3 regions of the Streptomyces sp. NBC_00775 genome follow, and region 2 is predicted to be linked to each of the others. Evidence: riboswitches for the same ligand, from Rfam matches in the RefSeq annotation. Region 2 holds a riboswitch; each other region holds the start of a gene.
What was found. A riboswitch is a leader RNA that binds a small molecule or an ion and turns the genes downstream of it on or off. The one in region 2 is predicted to bind cyclic di-AMP.
Positions count from the first base shown of each region.

Region 1: linked by a shared signal. The riboswitch ahead of OIC96_RS12400 (M23 family metallopeptidase) and the one ahead of OIC96_RS19485 (LysM peptidoglycan-binding domain-containing protein) in region 2 are both predicted to bind cyclic di-AMP.
Region 3: linked by a shared signal. The riboswitch ahead of OIC96_RS18300 (C40 family peptidase) and the one ahead of OIC96_RS19485 (LysM peptidoglycan-binding domain-containing protein) in region 2 are both predicted to bind cyclic di-AMP.

Region 1 covers NZ_CP108938.1:2,773,833-2,777,000, forward strand. Annotated here, with positions in the region: gene OIC96_RS12395 (GntR family transcriptional regulator) at 1-175, opposite strand, end outside; gene OIC96_RS12400 (M23 family metallopeptidase) at 394-1,158, opposite strand; cyclic di-AMP (ydaO/yuaA leader) riboswitch at 1,172-1,329, opposite strand; gene OIC96_RS12405 (M16 family metallopeptidase) at 1,555-2,943, opposite strand; gene OIC96_RS12410 (M16 family metallopeptidase) at 2,940-3,168, opposite strand, start outside.
Region 2 covers NZ_CP108938.1:4,377,670-4,380,837, forward strand. Annotated here, with positions in the region: gene OIC96_RS19475 (CocE/NonD family hydrolase) at 1-702, shown strand, start outside; gene OIC96_RS19480 (hypothetical protein) at 736-1,065, shown strand; cyclic di-AMP (ydaO/yuaA leader) riboswitch at 1,335-1,492, shown strand; gene OIC96_RS19485 (LysM peptidoglycan-binding domain-containing protein) at 1,496-2,272, shown strand; gene OIC96_RS19490 (GNAT family N-acetyltransferase) at 2,300-2,737, opposite strand; gene OIC96_RS19495 (HAD family hydrolase) at 2,823-3,168, opposite strand, start outside.
Region 3 covers NZ_CP108938.1:4,130,963-4,134,130, forward strand. Annotated here, with positions in the region: gene pcrA (DNA helicase PcrA) at 1-1,121, opposite strand, end outside; cyclic di-AMP (ydaO/yuaA leader) riboswitch at 1,584-1,756, shown strand; gene OIC96_RS18300 (C40 family peptidase) at 1,765-2,910, shown strand; gene OIC96_RS18305 (tellurite resistance/C4-dicarboxylate transporter family protein) at 3,008-3,168, shown strand, end outside.

The DNA.
Region 1 (3,168 bases), 1.6 Mb from region 2:
GGGTCACGACGAAGCCCTCGGCCTCCAGCGTGCGCAGCGCCTCGCGCACCGGGACGCGCGAGACGCCGTAGCGACGCGCGAGCAGTTCCTCGGTGAGCCGGCTCCCTCGCTCGTAGACACCCGCGACGATGTCGTCACGGATCGCCGTGCATACCGAGTGCGCCGGAATACGCATGACCGGACCTCCGCTTTAATCCCCGCGAAACGCCATCGATTGACGCTTGTTCAGTGACTCTATTGCAGGGAGCCGGAATTTCCGATGGCAGGCCGGAATCCAGGGATATTTTTTGGACAGACGGCCGTGCGAAACGACGATGCCCCGGCTCGGGGCCGGGGCATCGGAAGTGGTGGAGATCTGGTGAAGCGGTCGTCAGACGTTCACGCCGCCGAACGTCAGACGTTCACGCCGTGCGAGCGAAGGTAGGCGACGGGGTCGATGTCCGAGCCGTACTCCGCGGTCGTACGGGCCTCGAAGTGGAGGTGCGGCCCGGTGGTGTTGCCGGTGGCCCCGGAGAGGCCTATCTGCTGGCCCGGGGTGACCGTCTGCCCCACGGAGACGCCGATGGACGACAGGTGGCCGTACATCGTGTACGTGCCGTCGTGCATCTTGATGACGACCTGGTTGCCGTAGGCGCCGCCCCAGCCGGCCGTGACGACCGTGCCGGAACCCACGGAGTGCACCGAGGTGCCGGACGCGGCGTGGAAGTCGACGCCGGTGTGGCTGCCGGAGGACCAGAGGCTGCCGCCGGCCTTGTAGCCGGTGGAGATGTACGAGCCGGTGATCGGCACGACGAAGGTGTTGAGGCGCTTGCGCTCGGCGGCACGGGCGGCGCGCTCCTTGGCCTCGCGCTCCTTCTTCGCCTCCTCCGCGGCCTGCTTCCGGGCGGCCTGCTCGGCAGCCTTCTTCGCGGCGGCCTCGTCGGCGGCGTGCTGCTGGGCCGCGGCCTGGGCGTCGATCTTCTCGGCGAGGGAGTCGCCGATGGTGATGACGGGGGTGAGCCCGGTCTGCTCGACGGAGGACTCCGCGGCGAGCGCGGGGGCGGCCATGGTTCCGATGACACCGGTGGTGGCGAGCGCCGCGACGCCGACGGCGTTCGTGGTCGTGCGCTGCACGCGGCTCGGGCGACGGTGCTTCCCTGTGCCACAGGTGAACGCCATGTAGGGGCTGTTCCTTTCCTTCCTTCTCGCCTACCGGGTTAGCTGACGGGTTCGGAGCAGGAAGGTCTCCTACGGACCCCCTCCTGGGAGGGCGTCCGATTCACCCCAGGGACTACGTGGGTCCCCGGCTCCCCTGGCTCGCGCCGTACGGGGACTCGGCGATGACTGTCCGGTGCCGCGGGCGCGGCGCACTGCCTGACGAACAGCCGCACCGACGCTAATCGGGACATCTTTCAATCGACAAACGGATCACGGCTTTTGTAGCGCATGACACAGGGCAGACAGGCAACCTCCCTACCAATACGGACATCTTGGGGACGAAGTCCGGACAAAAGAAGACCCAGGTGACTCTTCAGTCACCCGGGTCCTCAGGGAGTGGCTCTGTTCCGCTCTGCTCTACTCGGCCCGGACGACGCTCACTTCACCGATTCCGAGGGCTTGGACGGGCTCCTCGATCTGCGCGGCGTCGCCCACCAGGACGGTCACCAGACGGTCCACCGGGAAAGCGCTCACGGCGGCCGCGGTGGCCTCCACGGTGCCGGTCGCGGCGAGCTGCTGATACAGCGTCGCCTGGTAGTCGTCCGGCAGGTACTGCTCGACCTGGTCGGCGAGCGTGCTCGCGACGGCCGCCGCGGTCTCGAACTTGAGGGGCGCCACACCCACCAGGTTCTGCACGGCGACATCGCGCTCGGCGTCCGTCAGGCCCTCGGCGGCGAGGGTGCGCAGCACCTTCCACAGGTCGTCGAGCGCCGGACCGGTGTTCGGGGTGTCCACGGAGCCGCTGATGGCGAGCATCGCGACGCCCGTGCCGTCCGGCGCGGCGCGCAGCACCTGGCCGAACGCCCGCACACCGTAGGTGTATCCCTTTTCCTCGCGCAGAACACGGTCCAGGCGCGAGGTGAGGGTGCCGCCGAGGCAGTACGTGCCGAGCACCTGGGCGGGCCACACGCGGTCGTGCCGATCGGCGCCGACGCGGCCGATGAGCAGCTGTGTCTGGACGGCGCCGGGCCGGTCCACGATGATCACGCGGCCGGTGTCGTCGGCGCTCACCGGCGGCACGGGACGCGGCTCGGCGGACGAGCCGGTCCAGGAGCCGAGCGTGTCGGCCAGCAGCGCGTCGAGGTCGACACCGGTGAGGTCACCGACGATGACCGCGGTACCCGTCGCGGGGCGAACGTGCTTCTCATAGAAGGCCCGTACGGCTGCCGAGTCGATCTTCTGGACGGTCTCCTCGGTGCCCTGGCGCGGGCGCGACATGCGCGCGGTCGCCGGGAACAGCTCCTTGGAGAGCTCCTTGGCGGCGCGGCGGGCCGGGTTGGCCGCCTCGTGCGGGATCTCGTCCAGGCGGTTGCGGACCAGTCGCTCCACCTCGCTGTCCGCGAACGCCGGTGCCCTCAGGGCGTCGGCGAGCAGACCGAGCGCCTTGGGGAGGCGCGAGACGGGGACTTCGAGGGACAGGCGTACGCCGGGGTGGTCGGCGTGTGCGTCGAGGGTGGCGCCGCAGCGCTCCAGCTCGGCGGCGAACTCCTCGGCGGAGTGCTTGTCGGTGCCCTCGGAGAACGAGCGCGCCATGATCGTGGCGATGCCGTCGAGGCCCGCGGGTTCGGCCTCCAGCGGCGCGGCGAGGATCACCTCGACGGCGACGACCTGCTGGCCGGGGCGGTGGCAGCGCAGGACGGTCAGACCGTTGTCGAGCGTGCCGCGCTCGGGCGACGGGAAGGCCCACGGCCTGGCCTCGCCGGCCTGGGGCTGCGGGTGGAAGTCCATGGTGGCGAGCTCGGTCACTTCGCCGCCTCCTCGTCGGTGTCTTCAGCGGCGTCAGTGTCTTCGGCGGTCTCGGCGGCGGTCGGTTCGTAGACGAGCACCGCGCGGTTGTCGGGGCGCAGGCGGGCCTTGGCGACCTCCTGGACCTCCTCGGCGGTGACGTCGAGGACGCGCCGCACGGCGGTCAGGGCGAGCTGCGGGTCGCCGAACAGGACGGCGAACCGGCACAGTTCGTCGGCGCGGCCC
Region 2 (3,168 bases):
GACGGAGCTTCGACGCTCGTCACCCGAGGTGTGCTGAACCTGTCAGCGCGCTACGGCCGTGACCAGGCGGTTTCCTGGAAACCGGGCACTACGGAGGACGTGGTTTTCGACCTGAACGGCATCGGCTACGCGTTCCCGGCGGGCCATCGCATCCGCCTCTCCGTCTCCTCGGCGTACTGGCCCTGGATCTGGCCCCAGCCGGGCTCGGAGGCCGGCTTCACCCTGGATCCGGCGGGCAGCACGCTGGAACTCCCGCTGCGGGCACGGGAGTCGACGCCCTCGCTCACGTTCGAGGAACCGGAGCAGTCCGAGCCCCTGGGAGTCGTCGTCCCCGCGACGCTGGACGAACCCCGCCCGGAACGCCTGGTCGTCCGTGACGTTGCCGCTGGCACCTGGCGTCTGGAGGTGGACCCGCGCTACGGCGGCACGCGCGTGTACCCCGACGGCCTCGAATTCACCGAGGACGCGCTGGAGACGTACACGATCGACGCCTCCGATCCCCTGTCGGCCCGCGCCCGCTCGACCTGGTCGGTCCGCCTCCACCGCCCGGACCTGCCGTGGGACGCACGGGTGTCCACGACGTCCGAGATCACCTGCGACGCCGAGGACTTCATCACGTCCAACGAGGTGATCTGCAAGGACGGCGACGAGGTGGTCTTCCACCGGACGTGGGAAAGGAGAATCCCCAGAACGGCGGGCTAGAGGCCCAGGGGCGCCATAGGGAACGATCGCACCATGGCGCGATCGCGGACCGGGGAATTCCTGATGGACCTCGACGAGGGCATGCTCGCGTACTTCCGTGAGATGGCCCAGGAGATGGTCACGCGCTTCGGGATCTCGCGGGCGGAGGCGGTGGCGAGGATCAACAGGGCATACGAGGGGCAGCAGTTCGAGCCGTACCCCGACCTGATGTGCCACGAGCTTCCCGAATACTGGGGCTACGGCCTCTACTTCAAGCCCAACGCGGGCCGCCTCCCCGACGACGACCCCGACACGGATCTCTCCGCGTGGGAGGTCCGCCCGGCTCCGCCGAGGCACTCCCCCGCCTGGACGCTCGCACCGTAATGCCCGAGTTGCCCGCCTTGCCGCTTTGATTGCGCTTGGTCGCGTGAATTGGGTCACGCCCGACCAAACCCGGCGTCAGAGTCCCCTCGACGACTCCCCCTTTGCAAAAGGCAAGTTGAGGATCGAATTCCGGCGCAATCGGACGTTTCGCCCTCGCCATATCCAGGCTAAAGCGATCTTCACTGCGACATCAGGTCTTGTTCCCGACATGTGCTCTCGCATACGTTCGCCCCGATCCGAGCGGAACGCCGAATCCTGCCGCCGCCCGGAAACCCCACCCACCCACGCACGGCAGGAGCGGGGGACCCAGGTAAGCCGCCGATCCGGACCCCCGGAACGGCTAGGGGTGAAGCCGCGTCCACAGCGCGGCCGGGCATCTCCCGCCCGAACCCGACAGCTCACCTCGCAGGCACCGGAGAGGAAAATCGCCATGCCCGCACGAGGCAAGCACCGCCGCACGAAGACCAGCACCCTCACCCGCGGCATGGTCGCCGTCGGCACGAGCGGAGCCGCGCTCGCACTCCCCCTCGTGAGCGCGACCGGCGCCCACGCGGCCACACCTACACAGGTGGCGCAGGTGGCGCAGGTCGCGAAGACCGCCGCGACCACGACCACGGACATCCAGCTCCTCACCTACAAGGTGGCCGCGGGCGACACCCTCTCCACGATCGCGGCGAAGAACCCCACGAGCGGCGGCTGGAAGAAGCTGTACGAGGCGAACAGCGCGGTCATCGGCGCGAACCCGGCCGTGATCCGCCCGGGCCTGACGCTGACGGTGGGCACGAAGACCGTGAAGTCGACCGCGTCGAGCTCGACGGCGAAGGCAACCACGGCGACCGCCAAGTCCGCGGCGACCACGGCCACCCCCGCCTCCACCACGACGTACGCCAACAACCTCGACGGCTGGATCAAGCAGTCCCTGGCCATCATGGCCAAGTCGGGCATTCCGGGCACCTACAACGGCATCTACCGCAACGTCATGCGTGAGTCCTCGGGCAACCCCCTGGCCATCAACAACTGGGACTCGAACGCCGCCGCCGGCACCCCGTCCAAGGGCCTCCTCCAGGTCATCGACCCGACCTTCAACGCCTACCACGTCGCCGGCACCTCGACGAACCCCTACGACCCGGTCGCGAACATCACGGCGGCCTGCAACTACGCGGCGGCGGTGTACGGCTCGATCGACAACGTCAACGGGGCCTACTGACCAGCCCTCCCCCTGCCCGTCCCCCTACTACTCGTCCACCAGGTACCGGTAGACCGTCGACTGCCGGGCCTGGAACCCAAGACGTTCGTACAGCCGGTTCGCCGCCGGCCGGTCCGGCCGGGAGGTCAGATCGACGGTCCGGGCGCCCGCTTCCCGGGCCATCCGCAGAGCTTCCTGAGTCAGCAGCGCCGCGACTCCCCGGCCGCGCGCCGCAACGTCCACGACCACGTCCTCGATGCGGGCGCGCAGCCCGGACGGCATGGGAAGCAGTACCAGGGTCAGCGTGCCGACGATCTCGCCCGCGGCACGGGCGACCAGCACCGTGTTCGCATCGCAGGACACCATCCGGTCGACCGCCTCGCCGTCGAGGGGCTTGGCGGTCGACGACAACTGAGGCAGCAACCGGCCGAAGGCGTCGACAAGTTCTTGACTCGCTTCCCGGATGATCTCCACCTGAACGCTCATGCGCCGGAGCGTATCGGCCGCCTCCCGGACCGCAGGGGCACGACAGCGGGACGGCGGCGGGACGGGGATGTCGGCGCGGCCGGGCCTAACGAGCCTCGAACAGCCGCTCCAGCACCACGGCGATCCCGTCGTCCTCGTTCGACAAGGTCACCTCGTCGGCCACCGCCTTGAGTTCCGGGTGGGCGTTGGCCATGGCGACGCCGTGGGCGGCCCAGTCGAACATCGGGATGTCATTGGGCATGTCACCGAAGGCGAGGGTGGTGGCGGGGCCGAGCCCGAGGTGTTCGGCGGCGAGGGCGAGCCCCGTCGCCTTGGTCACGCCGCATGGCTGGAGTTCGACGGTGCCCGGCCCCGACATGGTGACCGTCGCCAGGGAACCCACCACTCCGCGCGCCGCCGACGCCAACTCGTCGTCGGACAAGGAAGGGTGA
Region 3 (3,168 bases), 250 kb from region 2:
TTGGGGCGGCGGGACTCGTTGCGCTCGATGACCGCGTTGGCGGCGGACAGGATCGTCTGCGTGGAGCGGTAGTTCTGCTCCAGCAGGATCGTCGTCGCGTCCGAGTAGTCCTCCTCGAACTGGAGGATGTTGCGGATGGTCGCGCCGCGGAAGGCGTAGATCGACTGGTCGGCGTCGCCCACGACGCACAGCTCGCCGGGGTCGCTGTCGGCGGGCCCCACCAGCTCCCTGACCAGGGCGTACTGCGCGTGGTTGGTGTCCTGGTACTCGTCGACCATGACGTGGCGGAAGCGGCGGCGGTAGTGCTCGGCGACGTCCGGGAAGGCGCGCAGCAGATTGACCGTCGTCATGATCAGGTCGTCGAAGTCGAGCGCGTTGGCCTCGCGCAGCCGCGACTGGTACATCGCGTAGGCCTGAGCGAGGGTCTTCTCGAAGCCGTCGGCGGCCTGGCCCGCGAAGTCCTCCTCGTCGATCAGCTCGTTCTTCAGGTTCGAGATCTTGGCGCTGAACGACTTCGGCGGGAACCGCTTGGGGTCGAGGTCCAGGTCGCGGCAGACCAGGGCCATCAGGCGCTTGCTGTCGGCGGCGTCGTAGATCGAGAACGAGGAGGTGAAGCCGAGCTTCTTGCTCTCGCGGCGCAGGATCCGCACACACGCGCTGTGGAAGGTCATCACCCACATCGCACCCGCGCGCGGGCCGACGAGGTGCTCGACGCGCTCCTTCATCTCGCCCGCGGCCTTGTTGGTGAAGGTGATCGCGAGGATCTGGCCGGGGTGGACATTGCGCTCGGCCAGCAGATACGCGATCCGGTGCGTGAGCACACGGGTCTTGCCGGAGCCCGCGCCGGCCACGATGAGCAGCGGGGAGCCGGAGTGCGCCACGGCCGCCCGCTGGTTCTCGTTCAGCCCGTCCAGCAGCGCCGCCGCGTCCACGGCGGGCCGGGGCGCGCCGTCGCGGTAGTACGCGTCCCGGTCCGGCGGCACGTCGAACTTCCCGCCGAACAGATCGTCCGGAACGGGCTCCGGCACGTGATCGTCCTCGGGCGGCGGCGGGGGCTCTTCCTCGTGGGCCCGTGAGGGCTTGAGGTCCGCCAGGAAGCTGTCATCAAAGAGGCTGCTCATCGCTCTCCGAGTCTAGGCCGCCCCACTGACAGCCCGCCGCCACCCTGAAAACTCGACCGGAAGTCGTGACGCGGCTCAGGAACCCAGGATCTTCCGGTGCCGGCCGCCGGCACCCTCCCACCCCCCCCAGAACCGTTCCGTCACGTTCGGTGACGGTCGGTGACGGTCGCCGCCTTGCCAGGCAGCCCGGCTTCGGCGGCGTACGGCTGCCCGCTGTCGCGCGAGAGCCGACGCGGCATCCGATCGTGACCGACCGGAAACTAACGCCCGGAGCGGGGCGGACGTCACTACTCCTGACAAGTCGCCATAGATCATTCCGGATTGACCGCGCGGGGTGACGCCCAGGGCAAAGGTCACGAAAATGTATCGGGCATATCGCACATCAACCTTCACACGGGCCACACGAGTTGGCTAGCGTGCCGGGCAGGCCGCTCGACCCGCACCGGCGAACATCGCCGGGCCGTGCGGCCTCCGCCGAGTTCGGCGCGCCCTCGCGGCAGCCGGAGCCGGGGACCCAACCGACCTTGGGGTGAATCGGTCCACCTGCCTTGTGGGGCAAGGACCGTAGGGCAAACCTTCCGGAACCACCCGCCCGAACCCGACAGCTAACTCGGTAGGCGGATGACGGAAGGAGTCGCCTCTCTTGGCGTCGCATCGCACACCGCGTCCTACGGGTACGCGCGTAGCAGGCATACGGACCCCCGCCGCCCTGGCGACGGCGGCGCTCACCTCGGTGGCCCTGCTCTCCCAGACGGCGAACGCCGCGCCCTCGGCCGAGCCGAGGCCGAGCCTCGAAGAAGTCGAGAAGAAGGTCAACGACCTTTACCACCAGGCCGAGACGGCCACCGAGAAGTACAACGCGGCGAAGGAGAAGACCTCCAAGCAGCGCAAGAAGGTCGACAGCCTCCTCGACGACGTCGCCAAGCGCACCGAGAAGCTCAACACCTCGCGCGAGGAGCTGGGTTCGTTCGCGGCGGCGCAGTACCGCACCGGGGCCGCCGCCCCCGACACCGCGACCCTCCTGCTCGCCGACGACCCGCAGGACTACTTCGACCAGACCCAGCTGATGAGCCGCCTGACCACCCGCCAGAAGGCGGCCGTCGACGACTACATCACGGAGCAGGCCGCCACGACGAAGAAGCGCGCGGAGGCCTCCAAGAGCCTGCAGACGCTGACCACCTCGCAGAGCGCGCTCAAGACGTCCAAGGCAGACGTCCAGAAGAAGCTCTCCGCGGCCCGCGAACTGCTCTCGGACCTGACCGCCGAGGAGAAGGCGCGGCTCGCGGCGATCGAGAAGAAGAAGCAGGAGGAGGCCGACCGCAAGGCGGCCGAGCTGGCACAGCAGCAGGCGGCCGCGCAGAAGGCGGCGGCTGCGAAGGCGGCCCAGCAGGAGTCGTCGTCGAGCTCGACCACCACGGACTCCTCGTACGCCACCAAGGCCGCCAAGGCCATCGCCTTCGCCCGCGCCCAGATCGGCAAGCCGTATGTCTGGGGCGCGACGGGCCCGGGCTCGTACGACTGCTCCGGACTCACCCAGGCCGCCTGGAAGGCCGCCGGCGTCACACTGCCGCGCGTCACGACCGACCAGGTGAACGCGGGCACGACGGTCTCCCTCTCCGACGCCCAGCCCGGTGACCTGGTCTTCTTCTACGACGACGTCAGCCACGTGGGTCTCTACATCGGCAACGGCATGATGATCCACGCGCCGAAGCCGGGTGCGTACGTCCGCGAGGAGTCGATCTACTACGGCGGGACCTCGATCATCCACAGCGTGGTGCGTCCGGCGTAAGGCGTTTTTGCGGTGCACGCGCGCGTGAGGCTTGTCATCCGCCACGCGCGCGCGTGGCCCGCGGGCAACCGGCCCGAAGATCCCTAGCATCGGCCCCATGCCAGCAGCCGTCTCCCCGCTCCGCACCTGGTGGGCCCAGCGACCGCCCGCCGCCGGTGCCGCCGTCATGGCCACCGGCGTCATGTCGGTCGGGCTGCATCTGACCGGCTACGAGACCCTGTCCCGTATCGCGCTGGCCCTGGCGTCCGCCGGCTGGCT